One region of the Enterobacter chuandaensis genome, then DNA from elsewhere that is predicted to be linked to it. Evidence: predicted binding sites of a transcription regulator. Region 1 holds the regulator's gene; the other holds the start of a gene.
The links. Region 1 encodes LexA, which represses DNA repair genes until DNA is damaged. Its sites were predicted from a motif close to TNCTGTATGTACATACAGNA; they were not measured.
Positions count from the first base shown of each region.

Region 2: the regulator LexA is predicted to act here: its motif matches at 1,887-1,906, upstream of dinB (DNA polymerase IV).

Region 1 is NZ_CP097173.1:325,995-329,286, forward strand. Features, by position in the region: gene plsB (glycerol-3-phosphate 1-O-acyltransferase PlsB) at 1-750, opposite strand, end outside; gene MX657_RS01525 (diacylglycerol kinase) at 905-1,273, shown strand; gene lexA (transcriptional repressor LexA) at 1,382-1,990, shown strand; gene dinF (MATE family efflux transporter DinF) at 2,054-3,292, shown strand, end outside.
Region 2 is NZ_CP097173.1:1,005,911-1,009,202, reverse strand. Features, by position in the region: gene pepD (cytosol nonspecific dipeptidase) at 1-754, shown strand, start outside; gene dinB (DNA polymerase IV) at 816-1,874, opposite strand; gene MX657_RS04890 (glycerophosphodiester phosphodiesterase family protein) at 2,033-2,896, shown strand; gene nqrM ((Na+)-NQR maturation NqrM) at 2,927-3,127, opposite strand; gene nqrF (NADH:ubiquinone reductase (Na(+)-transporting) subunit F) at 3,130-3,292, opposite strand, start outside.

The DNA of each region.
Region 1 (3,292 bases):
CGCAATGGCGTTCTGCTGGGCTTTCTCATGGGAAATTTTCTTGCTGCGCGCTTCGTCTTCAACGGCGCGGGCGATTGCTTTGGAGGCCAGCAGCTTGTTGAACAGATCCTGACGCGCAGGGAGACGTGGCCCTACGGCCGCCAGGCGCTGACGGGCGAAGTGCATACGCGCCACGCGCGCCAGTTTTTGCGCGATGATCTTATCGGTGCCGTGCTCGTCCGCCATTCGGCGAAGGGAGACGGAAGGGGAGAAGCGCACAAAGCTGTCGCGTCCCAGCCAGGAGACCGCGAAGAACTTCTGGATGCCGTTAAGCATGCGCAGCGGCGGGTTCTCTTCGCCTTTTTCGCGGCCCGGACGGCGGCCAAACATCACCGATACCGGCACCATCTGCACATCCAGGTCAGGATTGCTGCGGTGCAGGTCGAGATAGTCGTGGAACAGCTTGATGGACTCTTCTTTCGGTGTGTAATAGGTAAACACGCGCGGCCCGCCATGAATGAACACGTAGCGCGGCAGCAAAGTGCCGTCAACTTCCAGCGGTTCAAGCGGGTCGGGTAAATCATGCGCCAGACACTGGGCGCGAAGTGTCAGCAGGTCTGCCTTCGAGTTATAAGGCAAAACATACATAATAGGGCGCGACGTATCGAGCCCCAGTTCCAGCGCGGGTTCTGCTGGGATAGACTTGCTTTTTACCAGTATGCTTAATGGTAAATTAAGTAATTTGTAGTAAATTCGTGGCCAGCCGGACATAAACGATGTAAAGCCTCTGGTTAATAATGCAATTGCGGCGCAAGGATAACAGAAAGCGCGCAAAATTTCTGTTGTTACCCGTCATACTTCAGGCGGCAGCGCAACGCGCTACGCCTTCTGTTACTGACGCTCTTTTTTAAAAAAGGTTCTTTTAATGGCCAATAATACCACTGGGTTAACGCGTATCATCAAAGCTGCCGGTTATTCATGGAAAGGTTTCCGTGCCGCCTGGGTTAATGAAGCCGCTTTTCGCCAGGAAGGTGTCGCCGCTATCGTCGCGGTTATCATCGCCTGTTTCCTTGATGTAGATGCCATTACCCGCGTGCTTCTCATCGGTTCCGTACTTCTGGTGATGATAGTGGAAATTCTCAATAGCGCTATTGAGGCCGTGGTCGACCGGATCGGCTCTGATTTCCACGAGCTTTCTGGCCGCGCGAAAGATATGGGCTCCGCCGCTGTCCTGCTGGCGATTATCACAGCAGCCATTACCTGGGTCACGCTGCTTTGGTCACATTTCCGATGAGCCTCGAGGAATAATTAAGTCCCTGGTTTTTTGTGCAGTTTTTGGTTCCAAAATCGCCTTTGACTGTATATACTCACAGCATAACTGTATATACACCCAGGGGGCGGAATGAAAGCATTAACGACCAGGCAGCAAGAGGTGTTTGATCTCATTCGGGATCATATCGGCCAGACGGGTATGCCACCCACGCGCGCGGAAATCGCGCAGCGTCTGGGTTTCCGTTCTCCGAATGCTGCCGAGGAACACCTGAAAGCGCTGGCGCGTAAGGGTGTGATTGAGATTGTGTCAGGCGCGTCGCGTGGTATCCGCCTGCTGGTGGAAGAAGAGACGGGCATTCCGCTGATAGGCCGCGTTGCTGCAGGTGAACCGCTGCTGGCACAACAGCATATTGAAGGTCACTACCAGGTCGATCCTGGCATGTTCAAACCGAGCGCTGATTTCCTGCTGCGCGTCAGCGGGATGTCCATGAAAGACATCGGTATCCTGGACGGCGATCTGCTGGCCGTTCACAAAACGCAGGATGTACGTAACGGCCAGGTGGTGGTCGCGCGTATTGATGACGAAGTGACCGTTAAGCGTTTGAAAAAACAGGGTAACACCGTTCAGCTGCTGCCCGAAAACAGCGAATTCACTCCGATTGTGGTCGATCTCCGCGAACAGAGCTTCTCTATTGAAGGTTTGGCTGTTGGCGTGATTCGTAACGGCGAATGGCTGTAATCACTTCCTGACAGGCTACGCTTCCGCTGTAGCCTGCTTCATTTACCCTTGCCGGTATCTCTCATGTCACTGCTGACGGCATCTGATAAGGCATTGTGGCGTCTTGCCCTGCCGATGATTTTTTCCAATATCACCGTGCCCTTGCTGGGTCTGGTCGACACGGCCGTTATTGGCCATCTCGATTCCCCTGTTTATCTTGGCGGCGTGGCGATTGGCGCAACCGCAACCAGCTTCCTGTTTATGCTGCTGCTCTTTTTGCGGATGAGCACTACCGGGCTCACGGCACAGGCGTATGGTGCAAAAGACCCGTTACGTCTGGCGCGCGCGCTGGTGCAGCCGCTGATCCTGGCGCTTGGCGCGGGGGCGCTCATTGTTTTACTGCGCACGCCCCTGATAGACCTTGCGCTCCATGTTGTTGGCGGCAGCGAGGCGGTACTGGAGCAGGCGCGTCGCTTCCTGGAAATCCGCTGGCTCAGCGCGCCTGCCTCGCTGGCGAATCTCGTTCTGCTGGGGTGGCTACTGGGCGTGCAGTACGCCCGTGCGCCCGTAATTTTACTGGTCGTGGGAAACCTGCTTAACATCGCGCTCGATCTCTGGCTGGTGATAGGCCTGCATATGGACGTGCGCGGGGCGGCACTGGCGACGGCAATTGCCGAATACGGAACCTTATTCATTGGGCTGTGGATGGTCTGGCGCGTACTGGTCCTGCGCGGGATATCCCTCGTAATGCTGAAAACCGCATGGCGCGGCAATATCCGTAAACTGCTGGCGCTCAACCGTGACATCATGCTGCGCTCGCTTCTGCTACAGCTCTGTTTTGGCGCGTTGACGGTTTTTGGTGCCCGCCTTGGGCCTGAGATTGTCGCGGTGAATGCGGTCCTGATGACATTGCTGACGTTTACCGCCTACGCGCTGGACGGTTTCGCCTACGCCGTTGAGGCGCATTCAGGGCAGGCGTACGGTGCGCGTGAAAGTGGCCAGCTTCGTGAAGTATGGCGCGCGGCATGCCGTCAGTCGGGCCTGGTCGCGCTGGCATTCGCACTGATTTACGCCTGCTTTGGGCGCGACATTATTGCATTACTCACTTCGATCCCGTCTTTACGCGAACTTGCGGATCACTACATCGTCTGGCAGGTGATCTTGCCGGTGGTAGGTGTCTGGTGTTATCTGCTGGACGGCATGTTTATCGGTGCGACGCGCGGGGCGGAAATGCGTAATAGTATGGCGGTCGCGGCGGCGGGGTTTGGTCTGACGCTGCTGACGCTTCCCTGGCTGGGTAATCACGGTTTGTGGCTGGCGCTT
Region 2 (3,292 bases), 680 kb from region 1:
GGCGGGCCACGCGGCCGAGCTGGACCTGCGTCTGGTGGACTTCAACGGCGGTACACTGCGCAACGCGATCCCACGCGAAGCCTTTGCCACCGTGGCGGTGCCAGCGGCGAAAGCGGACGAGCTGAAAAAACTCTCCAGCGTCTACCTGGATATCTTGAAAAACGAACTGTCGGCGAAAGAGAAGAACCTGACCGTGGTGCTGGAATCCGTGTCTACGGATAAATCCGCCCTGACCGCGCAGTCTCGCGACAGCTTCGTTCAGCTGCTCAACGCGACGCCAAACGGCGTTATTCGCAACTCTGACGTGGCGAAAGGCGTAGTGGAAACCTCCCTGAACGTGGGCGTGGTGACCATGAGCGATGACAGCGCAGAGATCATTTGTCTGATTCGTTCTCTGATCGACAGCGGTAAAGAGTACGTGGTGAGCATGCTGGAATCCCTGGGCACGCTGGCCGGTGCGAAAACCTCCGCTAAAGGCAGCTATCCTGGCTGGCAGCCGGATGCAAGCTCTCCGGTAATGGCGCTGGTGCGTGAAACTTATCAGCGTCTGTTCAACAGCACGCCGAACATCCAGGTGATCCACGCGGGTCTGGAATGTGGTCTGTTCAAGAAACCGTATCCGGACATGGACATGGTCTCTATCGGGCCAACCATCACCGGTCCACACTCTCCGGATGAGCAGGTTCATATTGAAAGCGTCGGCCATTACTGGACGCTGCTGACGGAACTGCTGAAGGCGATTCCTGTTAAATAATACCCTCACCCCAGCCCTCTCCCTCAAGGGAGAGGGTGAACAACCTCGTGCCACCGGGCAATTACAATCCCAAAACCAACTGACGTTCCAACTGCGGATCCAGCAGCGTAACGTGCAATCCCACCAGCCTCACCCCTCGCCCGCCCCGGCGTTCTTCCCATGCCTTTTTCGCGGTTGCGATCAGATCCTCTTTATTCAGACGCGGCCAGACGTGCTCCTGCGTTGTCTGTTGAAAGTCATTAAATTTCAGTTTGATGCCCTGTCTGGCAATCAGTAAATCAGGTTTTACTTTGATCAGGCGTCGTTCCAGCTCCGGATAGAGCTGTTCCGTAATAATGGTTTCGCATTCCGACCAGTCATGGATGTCTTCGCTCAGCGTGCGCTCAACGCCGACGGATTTCCGTAGCCGTTCGCTGTTCACATCACGATCGTCAATCCCCTGGCTGCGTTCCCACAGCACGCGGCCAAACTTCCCAAAGCGCTTGAGCAACATCGCAAGGTCGCTTCGCTGCACATCTTCGCAGGTGCGTAATCCCATTTTTTCCAGCTTCGCGGCGGAAACTTTGCCTACGCCGGGGATTTTGCCAAGCGGCAGCGTTTTTAGAAACGCAGGAACCTCTTCAGGAGTGATGACGTACTGGCCGTTGGGTTTGTTTAAATCGGAGGCGATTTTGGCAAGAAACTTAACGGGCGCGACGCCTGCCGACGCGGTCAGATTCAGCTCGTTGAAAATCGTCTGGCGGATCTCCTGCGCCATCAGCGTGGCGGAGCCGTGACAGTGCACGCTGTCAGTGACGTCCAGATAGGCTTCGTCCAGCGATAGCGGTTCAATCAGTGAGGTATAGCGAGAGAAGATTTCGCGTATATGGTTTGACGCTTCTTTATAGGCGTCAAAGCGCCCCGGCAAAAGGGTAAGGTGCGGGCAAAGTTTTAGAGCCATTGCCGTCGGCATGGCGCTGCGCACGCCAAATTTGCGTGCAGGATAGTTGGCGGTGCTGATCACACCGCGCTGAACGCGGCTGCCGCCAATAGCGATGGGAATATCCCGCAGCGCCGGGTTGTCGCGCATCTCCACTGCGGCAAAAAAGCAGTCCATATCGACATGGATTATTTTGCGCATCGGTCATACCACACATGTATTTATATACAGTATAACAAAAGGAAAAAAATGCGTCAGCTATTTTCCTTACTCACAGTTGTCATATAAATGTGTTACAAACATGCGTAATAAAACCTTTATATACATATATTTAGCAAATTAATGGAGCGTAATTATTCATGAAGAAAATTCTCTCGATTTCGTTACTGTTTCTGGCGAGTGCTGCATCTGCTAACCCTGCGATCGTTGCTCACCGGGGCGGGACTGCGGATGCACCTGAAAACACCCTGCCAGCCATTAAGCTTGCGCTCGAAAACAAAGCAGATATCGTCTGGATAACCGTGCAATTGAGTCGGGATGGTGTACCGGTTCTTTACCGACCAGTCGATCTGAAAGCGTTAAGCAATCTACAGGGAAAGGTGTCACAGTATACCGCTGAGGAACTGGCGAAGGCGGATGTCAGCGTTAAGTGGAAAGATAAGAACCTGCCGGAAAGCCTGCTGAATGCCTCAATACCCACCCTGAAGTCGGTACTGACCACCTGGCCAAAAACGCGGTTTTTCATTGATATTAAATCCCCGGATGCCGATCCGGCGACCATGGGCATCGCGCTGCTGAACGTGTTGAAAGAGACCAACAGCCTGAATCGCATTCGCGTCTATTCTACGGAGGATCGCTATCTGGATGCGTTGCCTGCTGAAATCCCCCGCTTTGTCACACGCAGCGAAACCCGCACGCGTCTGGCCACTGTTTCGTTGAGCCACGAATGTCTGTCCCCCTCGAAAAAAATGGACGATTACTGGTATGGACTTGAGTTAAACCGAAAAGTAGAGGTAGTCGAGAAATTCACCTTAGGCGAAGGTATCTCCCCCGCAACGTTAACGTGGGACAAAGAGGCCGTTGACTGCTTCCGCTCTCAGGGCAATGCCCATCTGATTTTTATCGGTGTGAACTCTGAAGAAGATTACCAGAAGGCGAAAACATTGGGTGCCGACGGTGTTCTTGTGGACTCACCAGCCAAAGCCAGAAGCTGGGCAAAATAAATGATAAAGGCCGCATGAAGCGGCCTTTTTCTAGATGATCCTCTGCTGGTCCCGGGCCATCCGTTTTTTACGTGCATCGCACGGTTCGGGGCAGTCGCACACCTTTTCCATTCCGATGGAAGAGATACCGCCACAGCTGCCCTGAATGCTTTTACGCTTGATGATCCAGCCTAATGACATGCCGAAGATCACCAGAAAAAACACCGCAAAGGTTGCCAGAAAGGTCAGCATGATCAGCCTCCGAAATCATCAAGGAGGATGTTCTCATCTTCCACACCGAGATCTTTCAGCATCTTGATCACGGCGGCGTTCATCATTGGCGGACCACACATATAGAACTCGCAGTCTTCCGGTGCCGGATGCTGTTTGAGGTAGTTTTCATACAGCACGTTGTGG